Regions from separate parts of the Bradyrhizobium prioriisuperbiae genome, predicted to be linked through region 1. Evidence: predicted binding sites of a transcription regulator. Region 1 holds the regulator's gene; each other region holds the start of a gene.

Region 1 (7,268 bases):
GACGCCATCGAGCACATCACCCATTCGATCTGCACCCTGGAATTCGAGGATCACCGCCCGCTGTACGACTGGTGCCTCGACAATCTTCCGGTGCCGTCGCGGCCGCACCAGTATGAGTTCGCCCGGCTCAACATGACCCACACCCTGTTGTCCAAGCGGGTGCTGACCGAACTCGTGCGCAGTGGCCATGTGTCCGGCTGGGACGATCCGCGGATGCCGACACTCGCCGGCCTGCAGCGGCGCGGTGTGCCGCCCGCCGCACTGCGCGAATTCGTCAAACGCATCGGTGTGGCGAAGGCCAACAGCACCGTCGACATCGGCATGTTCGATTTCGCCGTGCGCGAAACCCTCAACAAATCGGCGCTGCGCCGCATGGCCGTGCTGCGGCCGCTGAAGGTCGTGCTTGAGAACTATCCGGAAGGCGAGAGCGAAGAACTCGAGGCGGTGAACCATCCCGACGATCCGTCGCAGGGCGTCCGCCGCATCACCTTCGGCCGCGAACTCTATATCGAGCGCGACGACTTCATGGAGAACCCGCCCAAGAAGTTCTTCCGCCTGGCGCCGGGGCGGGAGGTGCGCCTGCGTTATGGATATTTCGTCACCTGCCGCGAGGCGGTCAAGAACGCCGATGGCGAGGTGGTCGAACTGCGTTGCACCTATGACCCGGCCACCAGGGGCGGCAACGCACCCGATGGCCGCAAGGTCAAGGCCACCATGCATTGGGTGAGCGCAGCCGAGGCTGTGCCCGCGGAGGTGCGGCTCTACAATCTGCTGTTCAGCGCCCAGCAGCCGGAGGCCACGAATTTCGCCGCCCAGATCAATCCGGAGTCGCTGGAAACGCTCACCGGCTGCATGGTCGAGCGGGCGTTGGCGACGGACAACACCGACGCTGCCGTGCAGTTCGAGCGCCAGGGCTATTTCTGCCGGGACAAGGATTCCTCGCCCGGCAAGCTGGTGTTCAACCGTACCGTCGGTCTGCGGGACACCTGGGCCAAGGTCGCGGCGGAAGGCTGACCCGCCGCACTTTGGCTTTGAGCTCGTAAAGCTTCGGTCTGGCGCGCGGTTGCGGCTGGTGTAGCATTCTCCCTCCGGGGGGAGCCGTGGCGCCGCACAAGGGCCAGACACGAAGCAGAGCTGAGACCTGGCCGCAGGCCACGCCGGCGCGTGCCCAGGTCCCTGCAAGCTTTGGCGCCTCATGGCCGGCCTGGGCCTCCCATGTGCGGGACTGGATCCGCGCCGAAGCCGGCCCCGGACGGCTGTTGCCATGGGTCCCCGTCGCCTTCGGCGCCGGCATTGCCGTCTATTTCGCCGCCGACCGCGAGCCGGTTGCCTGGGTCACGGCGACGGTGGCCGCAGTCCTCTGCGGCGTCTGCGTGCTGCTGCGCGGACGTGCCGTCTTCCCAATCGCGATCATGGTCGCGGCAATGGCCGCGGGGTTCGCAACGGCGACCTGGAAAACCGCGCCGGTGGCGCACCCGGTGCTGGCGCGGCCGATCAGCGGTGTGACCTTGAAAGGGTTTGTCGAAACTCACGAGGAGCGCGAGCGCACCGATCGTTTTGTGCTGCGCGTCGAGGAAATGGATAGCCCGCGCCAGCAGGCGAAGCTGACGCGGGTGCGGCTGTCGGTCAGGAAGGGTTTGGCGCCCGCCGTCGGCAGCTTTGTCGAGATGAAGGCACGGCTGACGCCGCCGCTCGCACCGCTGCGGCCGGGCAGCTACGATTTCGGTCGCGACCTGTATTTCCAGGGCATCGGCGCCTCCGGTTTCGTGATGGGAGCCATCAAGGCCACCGAAGCGCCGCCCAGCGGAGGCGGGCTGTGGCTGCGTTATGCGGCGACACTGCAGGGTATGCGCGACGCCATCGATGCCCGTATCCGCACTGCGCTGAGCGGCGATTCCCGCGCCATCGCCACCGCACTCCTTGCCGCCGTGACGCCATTACCACGCCGGTGAACGACGCCATGTTCATCTCGGGCCTGGGACACGTGCTGTCGATCTTCGGTTATCACATGGCGGTGGTGGCCGGCATCGTGTTCTTCGCCATGCGGGGCCTGCTGGCGCTGGTGCCGGCGTGGACCGTCTCCGCGCCGATCAAGAAATGGTCGGCGGTCGCGGCCCTGATCGCGGCCGCGTTCTATCTCCTGCTGTCGGGCTCCGAGGTGGCGACGCAGCGCTCGTTCTTGATGACGGCCGTGGTGCTGATCGCGATCATGGTGGACCGGCGCGCCATCACTTTCCGCACACTGGCGATCGCCGCGATGACGGTGCTCGTGCTTGCGCCGCAGGCGCTGGTGCACCCGAGCTTCCAGATGTCGTTTGCCGCGACGCTCGGCCTGGTCGCGCTGGTGGCGAACGGTTTACCGGCGTTGTTTGCAACGTCGGACAATTCCACGGCCACGCGGATCGCGCTGTGGGGCGGACGCGAATTCATGCTGCTGATGCTGGCGTCGCTGATCGCGGGCCTCGCCACCACGCCTTATGCGGCGTTCCATTTCCATCGCATCACGCCCTATGGCGTGCTGGCCAATCTGGCGGCAATGCCGGTGGTCTCAGCGCTGGTGATGCCGGCGGGGCTGCTGGGACTGGTCGCGATGCCGTTCGGCCTCGACGGCGTGTTTTGGCAATTGATGGATGTCGGCATCGGCTGGATGATCCTGGTTGCGCAGTGGGTCGCGGCTTTGCCGGGCGCGGTCGGGCGGATGGCGGCGTTCGGCACCGGGCCACTGCTGGTTGCGACGGTCGGCATGATCATGCTGGGGCTGCTACGGACGCCGCTGCGTTTCGTGGGTCTAGCCGTGATCGCTGTCGCGGCGCTGTGGGCGTTGGCCACGCCGCAGCCAGACATTCTGATCTCGTCGGACGGGCAGAACATCGGCGTGCGTGGCAAGGACGGACGGCTGCATCTGATGCGCATCGGCAAGGATGCTTTCCTGGTCAAGGAGTGGCTCGCGGCGGATGCGGATGCACGCATCGCGACTGATCCGTCCCTGATGGAAGGCGTGTCATGCGACGGCGCCGGCTGCGTGGTCGAGATGCGTGATGGGTCTCTGGTGGCCTTGTCGATCAGGCCGGATGCGTTCGCCGATGATTGCGCGAGAGCAGCGCTTCTCGTCTCCCACGGGCAGCCGCCTGCCGATTGCGCGGCGTACGTGGTCGATCAGGCGCGGTTGCGCCGGTCTGGCTCCCAGGCGCTGCGCCGCAGGGACGGCACCTTCATCGCCGAGGCGCAAAAGCCGGCAGGCCGCGACCGTCCCTGGGCGCCGGCTGTGCCGATTGAGGAGGGGCAGGCGGCAAGCGCACCCAATCGCACCGGCGATCGTCCGGTGGACGTGACACCCGCCGAGAGCGATCGCCTGTCTGACGATTAGCGCGATATCGGGAGCGACGACGAGCCACTGGCAACCTTGAACCGAACGCGCGCAAGAGGCGTCCAATAAATCGCAAGGGATTGCTGTTGAGGATTAATCTTGGATTAACCATCCGAGCCCAGCATCGGCCCATACGCGGCGGAACCGGACAGTGCCGGGCCGGCAGCCGCAGGAACAAAGCCGGCGGCGTAATGCCCGCCGGCTTTTTCTCGGTTCAAAATTCGCTTCAGTAACGCCGGAAGATGCTGACCTGCTTGCCTTGGATGCGCACGCGGTTGGGCGGCGGGATCCGTACCTCATAGGCGGCGTTCGAGGGCTCGAATGCGGTCGAGGTTCCGGTCGACGTCACGTCTGAAATCGGTCGTCAGTCTGACGATCGAAATGCATCGCGAGCGTCGCTGCAAGCGCGATCTCGCGCTGTCGCGTCCTGTAAAGTCCGTAGGCAATCAGTCCGGCGAAAAGTACGGTTATTGTCGTTGTGATCAGAACCAGCCACCCGATCCTGGCAGGATCGTGGATATCGGGGGCATAGATCGGATTTTCGCACGTCGTTTTTCGTGGATAAACTTGGAAGAGTTTTCCCGGACGGTATTCGGTTGACCACGAATTGAAGTTGAGCCGAACCGCTTCGCAAGCAACCATGCCTGTCGTCGTGCGCCGCTCGAACCTGATCACCGCCTCGGTCCATTTGGGATAAAGCGGTCTGTACTTCCTCTTCATTGGAACAGCGGAGATGATGGTTGCAGGGGACGGCGACGTTTCGGCGACGATCTTTTGTGCGTTGATTTGTCTGATGTATGCGGTGCCGCAGGCGATACTTACAATCCCGAACAGGATGACGAGCGTTGTGCACATCAACAAGAATGGCGCATCATCTTCCCGAACCGAGGAGAGAATGCGAAACATTTGGCAGGTCCCTCGCAAGCGAGAGCCACGATCTGCAGCAGCTCTCCGGATCGATCAAATCGTCGTAGTGGCGCGACCCGGTGGATTCTAGGGCCCGACGGTGAATCAACCATTGTTTGATTCTTTGAACCCGGGGGTGTTGCGCGCGGTATCGTTAATGATGGACGGGACAGGCGCTGCGGGCTTGCTGCCGTCGGTCGGCTATGCACACGCGCAAAAAATGCCCGGCGGATGTCATTCCGCCGGGCGATTGTGGGCCGGATAACTTGAGACGCTTCAGTAACGCCGGAAGATGCTGACCAGCTTGCCCTGGATGCGCACGCGGTTGGGCGGCAGGATCCGCACCTCATAGGCGGCGTTCGCCGGCTCCAGGGCGATCGAGGCGCCGCGGCGGCGGAAGCGTTTCAGGGTGGCTTCTTCCTCGTCGATCAGGGCGACCACGATGTCGCCGGTGTCGGCGCCTTCGGTGCGTTGGATCAGCGCCATGTCGCCGTCGAGAATGCCGGCCTCGACCATCGAATCACCGCGGACCTCCAGCGCATAGTGTTCGCCCGAGGCGAGCATCTCAGGTGGTACGTTGATGGTGTGGCTGCGGGTCTGCAGCGCCTCGATCGGCGTACCGGCCGCGATGCGGCCCATCACCGGAATGGCGACCGGACGTCCGCCTTCATCTTCCGAGGTGGAGCGAACCACCCGGCCAAGATTGCCCTCGATGACGCTGGGGGTGAAACCCCGGCGTCCGCCGCCGTTGTTGGCGGCTTGCTCGGGCATCTTGATGACTTCGATCGCGCGCGCCCGGTTGGGCAGGCGGCGAATGAAGCCGCGCTCTTCCAGAGCGGTGATCAGGCGATGAATGCCGGATTTGGAGCGCAGGTCGAGCGCGTCCTTCATCTCGTCGAACGAGGGGGGCACTCCGGCTTCCTTCAGCCGCTCATTGATGAAGCGGAGAAGTTCGTATTGCTTGCGCGTGAGCATCTTACCATTCCCCCAAAATACGGCGCTGTCACAGCCGCAGGTCTGTCAGTTGAGTCTGTCAAGTTGAGTTCAGTCGATCGAGCCGAAGCGCTTAACAGGGACTCGTTCGAAACAAATCATGAACGGACACTATATGTTCCATATGTGTTCCGCAACCTCTTAATTTACGGTCAACAAATCGGAGAATGCCTAGAGGGGAAGCTTAAGGATGAAGCACGATGACCCCGCGGCTGCCGCTGCAGCGAATGGGGGCCGCACGATCAGCGCCTGCGCGGCGGAGAGATTCCCGAGCAGCGAGCTGTCCTGCTTGCTCACCGCGGTCGCGATCGGCAGACCGTCGGAGCGCAGCTCGAGACGCGCGCGCAGGTAATCCTGCCGCTGATCGTTTTCCGGCAGCGGGCCGCCGAGCAGGGCCGCCTCCAGCGGCGGATGAATATCGCTGCGGCCGGAGAGGGCCCGGATCAGCGGCGCCATGAACAGGAAGCCGCAGACATAGGAGGACACTGGATTACCGGGTAGCCCGAGGATGCGCATCGATCCGAGCCGCCCGTGCATCATCGGCTTGCCGGGGCGCAGCGCGATCTTCCAGAACGCCATCTCGACGCCTTCCGCATCGAGCGCGGACTTGACCAGGTCATGATCGCCGACCGAGGCACCGCCGGTGGTCACCAGGATATCCGCGCCGCTGTCGCGCGCGCGCCGGACCGCAGCTGTTGTGGCCTCGAGCGTGTCGCCGACGGTGCCGAGATCGATCGCTTCGGCGCCTTCCGCGCGCGCCAGCGCCTGCAGCGCATAGGCGTTGGACGAGATGATCTGTCCGGGACCAGGCGCGCCGCCGGCCGCGACCAGTTCGTCGCCGGTCGCGAGAATCGCCACCTTGGGACGCTGCCGCACCGGCAGCGTCGTATGATTCATCGAAGCGGCCAGCGACAGCGCGCGGTCGGTCAGGCGCGCCCCACGGTGCAGCAGCACGTCGCCTTCGCGGAAATCGACACCGGCGGGGCGGATGTGGCGTGCCGCAACCGCGCGCTCGTTGACAATGACGATGTCGCCGTCCCGATCGGTGTCTTCCTGTATCACCACCGCGTCCGCGCCGTCGGGAATGACGCCGCCGGTGAAGATGCGGATGGCATTGCCCTGCTGCAGCGTGCCGGTGAAGGGACGGCCCGCGGCGATTTCGCCGGTGACGGTGAGGCGCGCGGGAACTGTGGCGACGTCAGCCGCGCGCACCGCGTAGCCGTCCATCGCCGACATCGGATTCGGCGGCTGGGTCCGCCGCGCCGCGACGTCGCGCGCCAGAACGCGATGGTAGCCTTGTTCGAGCGTGACAGATTCTTCCGGCAGCGGGTCCACGCCGGACACCACCGCGGCGAGCGCATCAGCAACCGGCATCAGCGCCATCGGAAACTCCCGTCAGTCTTGTTTCGTTCTTGTGCGCGCTTTGCCGGTGCGTGAATCACGGGATGTGTCATCATCCGTCATGATGAAGTGCCCGGATTTGCCGCCCTTCTTTTCAATCAGGCGGATGGCCTCGATCCGCGCACCGCGCTCCACCGCCTTGATCATGTCATAGATCGTCAGGCAGGCAACCGAAACCGCCGTCAGCGCTTCCATCTCGACACCGGTCGGGCCGGTCACCTTGACGGTAGCGGTGACGCGGCATCCCGGCAGCTTCTTGTCGGGCGCGATATCGATCGTGACTTTCGACAGCGCCAGCGGATGGCACAACGGAATCAGTTCGGATGTCCGTTTCGCCGCCATGATGCCGGCGATCCGCGCGGTGCCCAGCACATCGCCCTTCGCCGCATTGCCTGACACGATCAGATCGAGTGTCGCCTTGGAGACGATCACATGTCCCTCGGCCACCGCCAGACGCTCGGTCGCGGGCTTGGCCGAGACGTCGACCATGCGCGCCTCACCTTTGGCGTCGATGTGGGTGAGGGCGGTCTGCTTGAATGACTTGCTCGATTTGGCCATGTCAGGTGGTCAATGCGCCGCGGCCGCAGGCTCGCGCGCCAGC
Region 2 (7,268 bases), 870 kb from region 1:
AGGCTGGCGATCCTGGCCAGATTATCGCGCGTCTGCTGCAGATCATTGCGGGCGAGCAGGGTGGCTCCATTGTCGGCGAACGTGCGGATCGCGGCCACCGGCTGATTGATTTCGTGAGCCACGCTCGCCGCGATCTGGCCGAGCACGGTCAGTTTATTGGCCTGAACCAGTTCGTCCTGCAACTGGTTCAGTACTGTCTGGGCGCGTTGCCGCTCCGTCATCTCCGAACGCAGTCGGGTGTTGGCATCTTCGAGTTCGGCCGTGCGGTCGCGCACGCGGTCTTCCAGTTCGCGGCGCGTATTCTCCGCCTGGATGCGTTGCTGCTGCTGGCTGCGGCGCCGAATCCACCAAAGGGCGATAACGCCGAGGCTGAAGACGCCACCGAGCAGGGCCAGCGCGCGCGCGGCGGTCGTTGCGATGGTGATGGCGGCGTGGGTGGGCGTGAGCAGGTGCAGCGTCCAGGTGGTGGTCGGAACCGCGGCTGCGACCTCGATGAAATCGATGGGGGCCTTGGCGCGTGGCGGTTGCACCGACACCATGCCGGGCCGGCCACCTTTGGGATGCACCGGCAGGAGATTGAGTGGGGCGTTGCCGAACTGGAGCGAAGCGCGAATGCTGTCCTGCTGCTCGGAGGACAGCGGCACGGTCGACATGAAGCGCCAGGTCGCCTCGCTGGTCACCAGCACGATGCCGCGATCGTCGAGCACGAACACGCGTTCTGCAAAACGATGCCACTCGGCTTCGATCTCCTGGAACTCCACCTTGACCACGATCACGCCAAGGGGGCCGGACGTGGCGTCGATGCGGCGGGAGAGGTAGAGGCCGGGCTGCTGGCTGACCGTGCCGAACGCAAAGGCCTCCGCGCCGCCGTTCGCCATGGCGAGCTGGTAGTAAGGCCGGAACGCATAATTGTTGCCGACGAAACTGATCGGCGTCTCGTAGTTGCTGGCCGCGATGGTCAGGCCGGTGATGTCGAGCAGGTAGATCACGCCCGCTCGCGTTCCAGCGGCAAGTGTCGCCAGTTTGCGATTCAGCGGATCGATGGTGGCGGCGTTGGGGCGGGACAGGGCCTGGCGGACGTCCGGATCCTGCGCCAGCACGAAGGGCAGGGCGCGCTGCTTCTCGATTTCGCTCTGGAGCACGGCCACACGTTGCGAGGCGGTGGCCTCCGCTTCACTGCGCAGCCCAGCGAGCGCCCGCTGCTCCGCCCAGATGTGGGCGCTCTGATCGAGCGCCAGCAGCACGACGACGGCCGCGGCAACTGGCAGGAGCCACCATCGCCAGGATCGGCTGTGCAGCAAGCTGCTGTCCGAAACCAGTCTCAAAACCATCTGCTATCCACCTAAGGTGCCCGTGCGGGAAAACGCACATGCTTGGTAAAATTGTGCGGAAAATCGCACAAAATGTCCAGCGTGTTGTGCGCGATGCTATATTTTTGTGATGTAAATCAATGGCTTGAATGCTGCGATGTCGCTTGGCACGCCGCCTGCTTAAGGCACGCCACTTGCGGCGCGTCTGGCGCCGCCATTTCGCAAACAAGCCGCGATCCCAGGCTCCGCACAAGAAGCCGCCGCAGGATCGCAAGGAGGATACGATCATGCAGCCCATTCCGATGGCCGACGCCCATGCGGCCGTGCGTGCGTCCCAACCGTTCTATCGCCATCTCTATGTCCAGGTGCTGGCGGCGATTTTTGCCGGCATCCTGCTCGGACATTTTTATCCCCAGCTCGGCACCAGCCTGCAGCCGCTCGGCGACGCCTTCATCAAGCTGGTCAAGATGATCATCGCGCCGGTGATCTTCCTGACCGTCACCACCGGCATTGCCGGCATGGGCGATCTCAAGAAGGTCGGTCGTGTGGCCGGCAAGGCGATGCTCTATTTCCTCACCTTCTCGACGTTGGCGCTGATCATCGGCCTCATCGTCGGCAACGTGATCCAGCCGGGCGCTGGACTGAACATCGATCCTGCGAGCCTCGATCCGAAGGCGACGGCCTCCTATGCGGCCAAGGCACATGACGCGACCATCGTTGGCTTCCTCATGAACGTTATTCCGGCCACGCCGATCGCCGCGCTGGCCTCCGGCGATATCCTGCAGGTCCTGTTCTTTGCAGTGCTGTTCGGCATCGCGCTGGCGCTGATCGGTGAGAAGGCTGATCCGGCGATGACGGTGATGACGTCGCTGACACAGGCGATGTTCCGCCTGGTCGCGATCCTGATGAAAGCCGCGCCTATCGGTGCATTCGGCGCCATGGCCTTCACCATCGGCAAATACGGCATCGGCTCGATCGCCAGCCTCGCGTTCCTGGTCGCGACTTTCTACATCACCTCAGCACTGTTCGTGTTCGTGGTGCTGGCGCTGGTCGCGCGCTACAATGGCTTTTCGATCGTCGCGCTGCTGCGTTACATCAAGGAAGAGCTGTTGCTAGTGCTCGGTACCAGCAGTTCCGAAGCGGCTCTGCCGAGCCTGATGGAAAAGATGGAGCGGGCGGGGTGCAAGCGCTCGGTGGTCGGCCTGGTGATCCCGACCGGGTACTCGTTCAATCTTGATGGCACCAACATCTACATGACGCTGGCGTCGCTGTTCATCGCGCAGGCCTGCGGCATCCATCTCAGCCTCAGCGATCAGGTGTTGCTGCTGCTGGTCGCCATGCTGAGCTCGAAGGGGGCCGCCGGCATCACCGGAGCGGGCTTCATCACGCTCGCCGCGACCCTGTCGGTTGTGCCGTCGATTCCCGTCGCCGGCATGGCGCTGATCCTGGGCATCGACCGCTTCATGTCGGAGTGCCGCGCCATCACCAACTTCATCGGCAATGCGGTCGCAACCATCGTGGTGGCGCGGTGGGAAGGTGAGCTCGACACCGCGAAGTTGTCGGCCGCGCTGAGCGGCTCCACGGTGGAGGCGGATGTCGACGTGGTTCTGGCGCCGGCCGAATAAGCGCGACGGTTTAAACGACATCGCCGCACGCACCGGACATGGTGCGTGCGGCGATTTTCTTTTGAGGGATGCTTAGAGGCGCTCCTAAAGCGTCTTCACCAGCTTGTTGAGCTGGTCGATGCACGTGCCCCAGCCCTGATGGAAGCCCATTTCCTCGTGCTTGCTTTTGCCGGCTGGGTCCCGATGGATGGCGCGGGCGATGTAGCGGGTGACGTCGCCTTGCGTATCCAGGGTGACGATCGCCGTAAAGAACGGGTTCTCGGACGGGCGCCAGCCCCGCTTCAGCGCATCCGTCCACACCAGCCGTTCCTGTGGCACGATGTCGAGAAAGCAGCCGTCATTCGGGAATTCCTGGCCCTCGGGGGATCGCATCACGGTGCGGAAGATGCCGCCGGGCCGCAGGTCGATCTCGCAGGCCGTGATGGTCCAGGGTGCCGGCACAAACCATTTGACGACATGTTCGGGCTTGGTGAGGGCGGACCACACCAGAGCGAGCGGAGCGTCGATTGTGCGTTCCAGAACGAGATCGAGATTCGGGTCGATGGTCGGGATCGATGATTGTGTCACGTATCTGTCTCCTTGAGGCTCATCACATAGGCGTCGAACTGATCGAAGCGGCGTTCCCACAGCGCGCGCTGCTGGCTTAGCCAGTCTTCCGCGAGGCGGAGCTGTTGCGGGGCGAGGCGGTAAGTGCGGACACGGCCGGACTTCGCTGAATGCACCAGTCCGCATCCTTCCAGAATCTTCAGATGCTGGACGAAGGAGGGCAGCGCCATCTTGAAAGCGCCAGCGAGTTCGCTGACCGAGGCGGGGCTTTGGCTCAGCCGCTCCAGCACGTGGCGGCGCGTCGGATCGGACAGTGCGCGAAACACATGATCGATAGGCGGTGCCGGCGAACCCTGGCTGATAGCGGTGGCTGTCATTTCACGATTCCAGGCGGCTCTGGCGTGGCTGGTGAGGTGGCCCTGTCCGGGCTACGCGTGGACCTCTAGATCAGAGCAATACTTAGGTCAACACCTAAGTTTTGAGCTGAGGTCAGAGCGAACTTTACATACGCAATTGTTCGTGATTTGTTCTTGTCTTGGAGATTGCGTATGGCGTGGCGTCGAAGAAGTCATCCCAACCAGTTGCAATTCGACTTTGGGGGCGGCCCGGCCGAGCCGAACCGCGATCCTGTGTTCTTCGCGAACCTGATCGACCCCACCAATGCCGCCGCTCTCGGACGTGTTGCGCAGGCACAGAACGATCAGTTCGAATTGCAGGGAGCGTTGCGGCCGACGCGAAACCTGCACCTGTCGCTCAACCCGATCGGGCACCGTTGGATGCTTGATGACCGCTTGATCGATATTGCAAGACAGGCTGCGTCCACTGTCGAGATGTCATGCTTCGATCTCGTGTTCGACCGCGTCATGAGTTTTAAGACCCGGCAGCCGTATCCACTGGTCTTGCGCTGCGGTTCCGGTTCGGCATCGGTCATAGCGTTGTATCGTGCGATCGGCGAGGCGATGGCAGGCAGCGAATTGCGCGTGCGTGCTCCGTTATCGTTCACGCCCCACGTCACCCTGCTGTACGGCAGCAAGCTCGTTCCCGCGACGGCTTTGGACGAACCGGTCATGGTGCGGGTGCGCGACTTCACACTGGTGCACAGTCTCCACGGCCAGAGCTTGTACAAGGAACTGGGACGTTGGCCGCTGCGCGCTAACGTTTGAGCGGGTTGACGATCCGATACAGCAGGTGGGGTCGCAGAATATGGCCTACGGGCACGGTGGTATCATTGAAGTCGGCACCTGGAACATAACTCATGCCGACCTTCTCCATGGCGCGTTGCGACGGCAGATTGATATTCGAGGTGTAGCCGATGACCTCCGCGAGGTGCAGCCTGGTCCAGGCGACATCGAACAGGGAGGCAGCCAGTTCGGTCGCATAGCCTTGCCGCCAGTACGCGCGGCCCAGAATCCAGCCGATCTCCGCCTCGTGAGATCCCGGCACTTCCGGCCCGGGGCGCGATAGGCCGGCCCCTCCGATCAGAGCCCCGTCCAACTCGCGCTGGACCGCGAGAAAGCCGAAGCCGTTCTGCCGCAACTGGTCGATCTCGGCATCGATCAGGTCATTGGTCTCGGCAGTACTCAAGGTGCTGGGATAATAATAGCGCCGCACCTCGGCATCGGCATTGATGGCAGCGAAAGAGGCGCGGTCGCCGTCTTGCCAGGGTCGCAGGATCAGCCTTGGTGTTTCGAGCCGCATAAATCTTGGATCCGTGACGGATGAGTTCTGAGGGCGAGCCGCATGAGCGTCATGCCGCGGGAGAATGACGATCGACGTGACGATTGCCTTTTACGGCATCAAGAACTGCGAGGCCATCCGGAAGACGACACTTGCAAGACGATGCAGGTTTGGCTCGACAGTCACAAGATCGCGACCGGGCCGGACTGACCGAGAAAAGACCTTGAGGCTGCGCAGCCGACGACATCACCCGTTCGGACTAGTGATCCGGACCGCGGCGTTCTCGGATAGTCAAAGAAATGACCGGGCGCTCGGCCGATTTGCCGTGAACCTCGTCGCGGGCGAACCCGACCAACGTCATATTCGCAATGGTTTTGCTGAAGCAATTGACGTGACGAACCGGAAGGCGCTCCATGGCCTGTGAGCTGAAAGACGACGGCAAAACCTTTCCCGGCCGGACTTTATTTACGACGTCCGGCAGTACGTGTATGCGGCCGACTGCCGTCTATCTTTCGCCGAAACACCTGACTGCCGACAAATCCGCTTCGGGCAACGCGTCCTTGAATGCCACTCTGGACGTGGTCCTCTGGCTGCACGGATACGAAGTCCAAAGCCACACGGCTTTTTTCTACGACAATGCCTCCAAGGTGCGGGAGCAGGTTCGTGATTCCAACAAGGATGTGATCTTGATCGCGCCCTGGCTCGGCTTCAGGCATTCCGTCAAGGACGGGCCGAAGTCATCCCATTGGGAAGGAAAGTATCACTCGGAGATCCTGGTGGGGGACAAGTGGGGCGAGCAATATCTCGACGAGGTGCTTGGTGCCCTGGCGCGGCTGCAGAACCCGGATTCTCCGCCGAAGTTCGGTATCAGGAACCTCGTCATCGCCTGCCATTCCGGCGGCGGGGTCTCGATGCGCAATCTCGCCGTCACGCTCGGCAGCTATCGTGCCCAGCTGAAGGGGTGCTGGGGCTTTGACTGCCTCTACACCACCAAGCCCGCGGACAATGATGATGCCAGTTTCTGGTATAAATTTGCATCGGCAAAGAATGCCTGTCCGGTCGATATCGTCTTCGGTCCCACCACATTGCCGCAATCGGTCAAACTGGATCTGATGGGACGAGGGATCATCACCGGCGACGGCGACAAGGCCGTTCCGGCCCGGACCACGATCAATGGACTAAGCGTCAGGATCGGCCATGACGCGACATCGGCGCCGCATCAGAAGATCAAAGTTGACGACACTGATCCTGCCTTCCTGGATAATTTCACGTCGGCGTCTGTGCCGGCGAAAGGTCGACACAAGGTACCGGCGCCCGGAGCCTTTCTTCGGAGCGCGATCGAAAACCTCACCAAGGCGGTTAACTTTCCCGGTGACATTCATTATATGATCGCGCGCGGCGGTTTTCTGGACAAACTCAAGAATGCGAGCTTCTTGGGATAATGCGGACGATGAGGCGCCGCGGGCTCGCACAGCGATTTGGACGGGGCGTTCGGCGTGACCACTACCATCTATGGCATCAAGAATTGCGACACCATGAAGAAGGCGCGGGCGTGGCTGGACGGCCACAAGATCGCGTACGACTTCCATGACTACAAGGCCGCCGGCATCGACCGGAAGCGGCTCGAGAGCTGGAGCAAGGAGGTCGGCTGGGAGACGCTGCTCAACCGCGCAGGCACCACCTTTCGCGCCTTGCCGGATGCCGACAAGGCCGGACTCACCGAGAAGAAGGCCATCGCGCTGATGCTGGCGCAGCCCTCCATGATCAAGCGGCCGGTGCTGGATCTCGGCGGACGGGTCCTTGTCGGCTTCAAGCCGGAGATCTATGCGGCTGATGTCGGCAAGCGCTGACCATTGGTCTCTGCGTTGGCGTCGATCAGGACAGTGGCGGGGCGACGAAGCGCTGGAAGCCCGCGCGGCCCACTAGTCCCGCGTACCAGCGCTCCAGATGGGGCAGGGTCGGTTTGCGAACGCCTTCGACACCAAACCAGCGGCGCGCATAGGTGCCGAGCGTAATGTCGGCGAGGGTGAACTGATCGCCCTCAGCGAAAGTGCGGCCTGTGAGGTGGGCATCGAGGATCTGCCACAACGCTGCGACGGCGTCGGTGGCC
Region 3 (7,268 bases), 180 kb from region 1:
GGTGGCCATGCCGACCGCGATGCCGCCGGAGCCGTTGACCAGCAGGTTCGGAAAGCGCGCCGGGAGGACCGACGGCTCCCTTTCGCTGCCGTCATAGTTCGGCTGGAAATCGACAGTGTCCTTGTCGATATCATCGAGCAGCGTGTGCGCCACCTTCGCGAGCCGGGACTCGGTGTAACGCATCGCGGCTGCGGTATCGCCGTCAACCGAGCCGAAGTTGCCCTGGCCGTCGATCAGCGGCAGGCGCATGGAAAAATCCTGCGCCATGCGCACCAGCGCATCGTAAATCGACTGGTCGCCGTGCGGATGGTATTTACCCATCACGTCGCCGACGGTGCGGGCCGACTTGCGGAACGTCTTGTTCCAGTCGAAACCGTTCTCGTGCATGGTGTAGAGAATGCGCCGGTGCACCGGCTTCAGGCCGTCGCGCGCATCGGGAAGCGCGCGCGCCACGATCACGCTCATGGCGTAATCGAGGTAGGACCGCTTCATCTCATCGGTGATTGAAACCGGACGAATGTCGACAGGCTCGGACGAGCCCGAATCCGGATGGTCTTGGTCAGCCAAACGAAAAAATCCCCGAACAGAATCTGATCAAAATATATAGGCGATTCAACGCCTCGAACCAACCCCTTTCGGAGCTTTCCAAGCTCTGAAAAATGCAATTATTTCAGCTATTTATAATTTGATTTGGGCGCATGATCCGCGCGTTGCGCAAAGCGCTCAATTTGCCCCGAAAACCACCGCGTGCATGACCCGTCCCGGCAGCAGCGTGAACAGGCCGGCGATCAGCAGTGCGCCGGCAAAGACCGAGATCATCGTGATCTTGTGAGCACGCACGCGATGGCGCCGCGCCGCCCACACGCCCATGAGCAACGCGATCGGCGCGAAGATCGACAGCAGATGAATCGGACTCCAGGGCCCCCAGAGCCTGATGCCATGGATATAGAACGACGACCCGGCGACCGTCAGCATCAACACGACCCAGATCCAGCCGATGGTCCGATGCGGCAGCGTGCCCTTGGGCGCGGCGAATTGCACAACGCCGAGAGCGAACGCCGCCATCGCCGCAAATGCATGAATTTGTGTGTAGGAGGGTTCCTGCAGCAGCGGGGTCAATGACATGCCAACATCCAGCCTGATGTAAACAACATTAACATCCAGCTGGACGCAAGCAAGTTCTCAATCTGCGGCCGTTTGCCCTGCTCTGCCTGCCGCGGCCCGGGCTCGTTTGTTGAAGCCCGAATGACGTCGACCGCGATCCCGAAACCGAAAGCATCGCCCCGCCGCCTCCGCGATCGAGACCACATGCCCCTTCGCCGCAGACTCCGAAATGAAAACGGGCCACTCCCTTGCCTCACCCGGCAAAGGAGCCGCCCGTATCCTCCACGGACCTGTCGGTCCGATCTTTAGAACGGAATCTCGTCGTCCATGTCGCTGTTGCTGCGGCTCGAACCGCCGCCGCCGCCACTTGCCACAGCGCGGCGCGGTGCGCCCCCCGACGGTCCGCTGGAGCCGAAGTCGCCGCCGGCGTCGTCTCCGAAGCCACCGCCGCCAGTCCCGCCGCTACGGCCGTCCAGCATGGTCAGGGTCGAATTGAAGCCCTGCAGCACCACTTCAGTCGAAAACTTCTCGACGCCGCTCTGGTCGGTCCACTTGCGGGTCTGCAGCGCGCCTTCGATGTAAACTTTGGCGCCCTTTTTGAGATACTGCTCCGCGACCTTGCACAGACCTTCATTGAAGATCACGACACGGTGCCACTCGGTCTTTTCCTTGCGCTCGCCGGTGCCCTTGTCACGCCAGGTTTCCGAGGTGGCGATCCGCAGATTGGCGATCGGACGCCCGTCCTGGGTTTTCCGAATCTCCGGATCCGCCCCGAGATTTCCAATCAGAATGACCTTGTTCACACTTCCCGCCATTGCCGCTCTCCACTCGCTTGTCTCGGACCCACACCATCAACCGGCAGGCTCGCGTTCCAAATGCTCTCGTTCTGAAGCCTCTCGATCCAGAGGCTCTCGTTCCGACCGACCCTATACCCGCTCGCGGGACCGCAGGCTGGCCCATCGGCGGACCCATGCGGGTTATCCACATCGGATCGATCGACATAATATGTTCTCATTATGTTCTCAACAAGATCGAATGGCAAAATAAATCCCCAGTGAACCCGTTTTGACGGGAACGAGATGGCTTCGGCGGCGTTGAAATGTGACGCAAATACGTCGAAATCTTGGGGTCTTTGGGCAAGCCTTCGGGGCGAAATAAGCTAAACAAATCCTTAACTTAGACCGAAGCATTTCACTTGTGACTGTTGCATTCGGGTGACGGCATTTTGCGGCGGACGCTGTATAAGTCTCTGCAACGGTCGGGCGCTCGCGACGGCTAGAACAATCGATCCGCCTTCGGGTGGTGGGGATCAAGTGGAGAGTACAATGAAGAAGATTTTGCTGGGTAGCGTGGCACTGATCGCGTTGGGCACTGCATCGGCTTTCGCAGCCGACCTGCCGGCACGCAGCTACACGAAGGCTCCGGCCTACGTGCCTGCCCCGATCTACAACTGGACCGGTTTCTATATCGGTGGCCACGTCGGCGGCGCGTTCGACGGCAACTCGATTTTCGGTGACAATGACGGTCGCTTCCTCGGCGGTGTGCAGGTCGGCGCCGACTACCAGTTCGCCCCGAACTGGGTGCTGGGTATCGAAGGCCAGTACTCCTGGACCAACCGCGACACCCGCTCGGCCGCATTCGTTCCGCAGGGCTTCACGATCTCCGATCGTAACAGCAACCTCGGTTCGGTCACCGGTCGTCTCGGCTACACTTGGGGCCCGGCCCTGCTGTACGCCAAGGGCGGTGTCGCGTTCCGCGAGAGCAACAATGTCTTCGTGACCGCCACCGGAAACGGTGCGCCCATTCCGTTCACCTCCTCCAGCGACAACGTCGGCTACACCGTCGGTGCAGGCCTGGAATATCTGTTCGCTCCGAACTGGTCGGCCAAGGTCGAGTACCAGTACTACAACTTCGGCAAGACCGACGTGACCGTGCCGGCGACCAGCACCCTCGTCAGCTACGACCACGACATCCACACCGTGAAGGCCGGTATCAACTACCGCTTCAACTGGGGTGGCCCGGTCGTCGCCAAGTACTGAGATTACAAGTACCGATCTGGACTAATCCCGTCCTGATCCGTCAGGATGACAGAAGCCCGGCCTCACGGCCGGGCTTTTCGTTTGGGTTCTCGCCGTTCGTCGAACGCGCGTATCTCGGACTGCAGCTTATCAGCGCAACGCGGCGCGCGCCTCGGTCGGCGTCATCGCGAAACGGCGGCGAAAGCAGCGGTTGAAATGCGAGACTTCGTTGAAGCCGGCCTCATACGCCACTTCGCTGATCCTGAGCAGCGCCCGATCGATATCGCGTAGCGTGGCGAAGGCCGCCTGCAGCCTGAACTCGAGCACACGCTCGGAAAATCCGGTTCCGCTCTCCCGCAGCAGTGCGAAGACATAACGCCTCGACAGCCCGAGTTTCGCGGCAATGGCTTCCACCGACAGCGCCGGATTGCGATAACTGACGGCGATTTCCGCCAGCACCGCCTCGCGCCGCGCGGCCCGCACGCCTGATCCCGAAGGGACCACGGACGATGCCCCCGCCGTTTCATGGCGCTCGCCCAGCACCGACAGCACCAGGCGAAAAACCTGATCATCAAGGCACGCCGCCATCTGATCCGTCAGCATCGCCGCGCCGGAATCCAGCTGCACCGATATGCAGCTCTTGAGCTGTCCGAGCGCGTCGTTGCCGGCCGGCACCAGTTCGCCGACCAGATCGTCCGCATGCGCCACGGCGCCGAGCAATCGCTCGCGCGGAATGACCACGCATCGCCACTCATTATCCGGTGACGGCTGCCGGCGCGCTTTCAGCGATTGATCGAACCTGAGCAGCGTCGCCTCACCGCGATTGAGGCAGACCTCGCGGTCCCCGTTCCGATAGGTGATGGGAAGCGACGCGTGATTGTACACCAGCGCGTAGACGGCCTTGGCTTCATCTGTCGCCTCGCTTCCCCCGACCGGCGCCCTCATCCGGACGATATCCAGCGAGGTCAGGCGCAACACATCGAACACGCCGGCAAACGGGTAGACGTGGGACCAGGCCAGATCCGAGGCCGTCACGTATTCGCAAAGCAGGTTCCGCCACTGCGAAAGTTCCGAAGCTTCGTGATCGCCGGCGCTTCGAGCCGCAAAAGAGATCCGTCGCAATATTCTCGCCCCTTGGATGGTTGCTACCAAGTGTGTGTCACGGGTGAGCGGGCAAGGTTCATCTCATTGCTCTTCATGACCTTAAGTCCCGCGATCGGATGAGCGCCGGCCATGACACGTGTCCAAATTTCTACGGGCTCAACGGATCGGTGCCGAGGTGCTGTCGTGCGCGCCGCGATGCGACGGCAAAGAACCCGGATAAAGACCAGCGATCGCGCGCGCGGGCCAGAACGACAAGATGGGCCGCCCTGGGCTGAGCTCGTGCCAAGCGACTCCTGTTCCATATCTGATGAGAAAGCCCGGGCTCTCAGCCGGGCTTGGTGCTCTTAAACGCTATCGTAGGCCCCGAACCCTTGCTCCGTGGTGCAGGCAAACCACATAAGCCTGATCGCAATACACTCGATCATCCCGGCCCGTTCCACAGGGAAAAAACTCCCACTGGAAATCAGTCATTGTTCTTGATATGTTCCGTGGACAATTCGATCAGCCTGAGTCCCCGGCCTTCCGGCAATCAGCGCCCGGTGTACGATGACGGGAAAGCCTCGAGCCTCCCGGAACGGATACGTGCGCGGCCGATGGATATGAGATAAACCGCGCGTTCTCTGACGCCAGCGGCCGTGAAAAGACGGCCGGCGTCCGGCAATTCGCAAACGAAACCAACGTTACAATCGCGCGTCCAACGCGCTGGGAATGCCCGTGATGGATGAAATTCTCAAGGCGAACCGCAGCAAGCAGGCCGCCAACAGCCGTGCGATCACCATCCGCGGCGCGCGCGAGCACAACCTCAAGAACGTCAATCTCGAGATCCCGCGCGACCGCCTGGTGGTGCTGACCGGATTGTCGGGCTCGGGCAAGTCCTCCCTCGCGTTCGACACCATCTATGCCGAGGGACAGCGGCGTTATGTGGAGTCGCTCTCGGCTTACGCCCGGCAGTTCCTGGAAATGATGCAGAAGCCGGACGTCGACCAGATCGACGGCCTGTCGCCGGCCATTTCCATCGAACAGAAAACGACCTCGAAGAACCCGCGCTCGACCGTCGGCACGGTGACCGAGATCTACGACTACATGCGGCTGCTGTGGGCCCGCGTCGGCGTGCCCTACTCGCCGGCCACGGGTCTTCCGATCGAGAGCCAGACCGTGTCGCAGATGGTGGACCGGGTGCTGGCGCTGCCCGAGGGCACGCGGCTTTATCTGCTGGCGCCGGTGGTGCGCGGCCGCAAGGGCGAGTATCGCAAGGAGCTCGCCGAATATCTCAAGAAGGGGTTCCAGCGGGTCAAGATCGACGGCGCGTTCCATGAGCTGTCTGAGGCGCCGACGCTGGACAAGAAATTCCCCCACGACATCGATGTGGTGGTGGATCGCATCGTGGTCCGCCCCGACATCGCGCAGCGGCTGGCGGAATCCTTCGAAACCGCGCTGAAGCTCGCTGAAGGACTGGCCGTGGTGGAGTTCGCCGATGCGCCCGCAACCGCCGAAGGCGAGAAAAAGACCGACAAGAAGACCGCAAAAATCCACGACAAGAGCGGCCCGGAGCGGCTGCTGTTTTCGGAAAAATTCGCCTGCCCGGTGTCCGGCTTCACCATTCCGGAAATCGAACCCAGACTCTTCTCCTTCAACAACCCCTATGGCGCCTGCCCCGCGTGCGGCGGCCTCGGTGTCGAGCAGCATATCGATGCCGATCTCGTCATCGCCGACAAGGAACTGACGCTGCGCAAAGGCGCGATCGCGCCGTGGGCGAAGTCGTCCTCGCCCTATTACGTGCAGACCCTGCAGGCGCTCGGCAAGTTCTACAAATTCACCCTCGATACCAAGTGGAAGGACCTGCCGAAAAAGACGCAGAATGCCCTGCTCTATGGCTCCGGCGACGACGAGATCAAGTTCTCCTACGAAGACGGCGTGCGCTCCTACGACACCAAGAAGCCGTTCGAGGGCGTGGTCACCAACATCGAGCGCCGCTTCCGCGAGACCGAAAGCGAGTGGGCGCGCGAAGAGCTCGGCAAATACTTCAGCGACGTGCCGTGCAAGGGCTGCGCCGGCCATCGGCTGAAGCCGGAGGCGCTGTGCGTCAAGATCGGCGGCAAGCACATCGGCGAGATTTCCGAACTGTCGGTCAAGAAGGCCGGCGAATGGTTCGAGAGCGTTCCCGGTTTACTCAGCACCCAGCAGAACGAGATCGCGATCCGCGTACTCAAGGAGATCCGCGAACGGCTGTCGTTCCTGCTCGACGTCGGCCTTAACTATCTGACCCTGGCCCGCGCGTCCGGAACACTGTCCGGCGGCGAAAGCCAGCGCATCCGTCTGGCATCGCAGATCGGTTCCGGCCTCACCGGCGTGCTCTATGTGCTGGACGAACCGTCGATCGGCCTGCACCAGCGCGACAATGCGCGGCTGCTCGATACGCTGAAGCGGCTGCGCGACCTCGGCAACACCGTGATCGTGGTCGAGCACGATGAAGACGCCATCCGGCTGGCGGACTACGTGGTCGATGTCGGGCCCGGCGCCGGCATCCATGGCGGCAACATTGTCGCCAAGGGCACGCCCGCCGAAGTGATGGCCAACCCGGCGTCGCTGACCGGCAAGTATCTCACCGGCGAGATGTCCGTTGAAATCCCCGAGCGCAAGCCGCCGAACCATCGCCGCACCATCAAGGTGGTGAACGCCTCCGGCAACAATCTGAAGAACGTTTCGGCGGAAATTCCGCTGGGGCTGTTCACTTGCGTCACCGGCGTGTCCGGCGGCGGCAAGTCGACGCTGCTGATCGATACGCTCTACAAGGCGATCGCGCGCAAGCTCAACAATGCCAGCGAAGGCCCGGCCCCGCACGACCGCATCGAGGGGCTGGAGCACATCGACAAGATCATCGAGATCGACCAGTCACCGATCGGCCGCACCCCGCGCTCGAACCCCGCGACCTATACCGGCGCGTTCACCCCGATCCGCGAATGGTTTGCCGGCCTGCCGGAAGCCAAGGCGCGCGGCTACGAGCCGGGACGTTTTTCGTTCAACGTCAAGGGCGGCCGCTGC

The links. Region 1 encodes LexA, which represses DNA repair genes until DNA is damaged. Its sites were predicted from a motif close to TGTTCNNNNTGTGTTCNG; they were not measured.
Region 2: a site for LexA is predicted at 3,996-4,013, ahead of RS897_RS29835 (2'-5' RNA ligase family protein). Genes of this name have one in related genera too.
Region 3: a site for LexA is predicted at 2,111-2,128, ahead of RS897_RS32825 (single-stranded DNA-binding protein). Genes of this name have one in related genera too.

What each region holds. Positions count from the first base shown of each region.
Region 1 is NZ_CP135921.1:7,163,873-7,171,140, reverse strand. It holds gene RS897_RS33605 (glutamine--tRNA ligase/YqeY domain fusion protein) at 1-1,014, shown strand, start outside; partial or broken gene RS897_RS33600 (ComEC/Rec2 family competence protein) at 1,080-3,367, shown strand; partial or broken gene RS897_RS33595 (transcriptional repressor LexA) at 3,594-3,704, opposite strand; gene RS897_RS33590 (hypothetical protein) at 3,713-4,273, opposite strand; gene lexA (transcriptional repressor LexA) at 4,550-5,248, opposite strand; gene RS897_RS33580 (molybdopterin molybdotransferase MoeA) at 5,438-6,649, opposite strand; gene moaC (cyclic pyranopterin monophosphate synthase MoaC) at 6,662-7,225, opposite strand; gene trpC (indole-3-glycerol phosphate synthase TrpC) at 7,235-7,268, opposite strand, start outside.
Region 2 is NZ_CP135921.1:6,298,797-6,306,064, forward strand. It holds gene RS897_RS29815 (sensor histidine kinase) at 1-1,331, opposite strand, end outside; gene RS897_RS29820 (dicarboxylate/amino acid:cation symporter) at 1,613-2,935, shown strand; gene RS897_RS29825 (SRPBCC family protein) at 3,020-3,502, opposite strand; gene RS897_RS29830 (ArsR/SmtB family transcription factor) at 3,499-3,858, opposite strand; gene RS897_RS29835 (2'-5' RNA ligase family protein) at 4,030-4,644, shown strand; gene RS897_RS29840 (GNAT family N-acetyltransferase) at 4,634-5,179, opposite strand; gene RS897_RS29845 (hypothetical protein) at 5,244-5,582, shown strand; gene RS897_RS29850 (hypothetical protein) at 5,572-6,600, shown strand; gene RS897_RS29855 (ArsC family reductase) at 6,655-7,008, shown strand; gene RS897_RS29860 (glutathione S-transferase family protein) at 7,034-7,268, opposite strand, start outside.
Region 3 is NZ_CP135921.1:6,986,967-6,994,234, forward strand. It holds gene gyrA (DNA gyrase subunit A) at 1-567, opposite strand, end outside; gene RS897_RS32820 (DUF2306 domain-containing protein) at 724-1,125, opposite strand; gene RS897_RS32825 (single-stranded DNA-binding protein) at 1,410-1,919, opposite strand; gene RS897_RS32830 (outer membrane protein) at 2,430-3,143, shown strand; gene RS897_RS32835 (AraC family transcriptional regulator) at 3,273-4,274, opposite strand; gene uvrA (excinuclease ABC subunit UvrA) at 4,944-7,268, shown strand, end outside.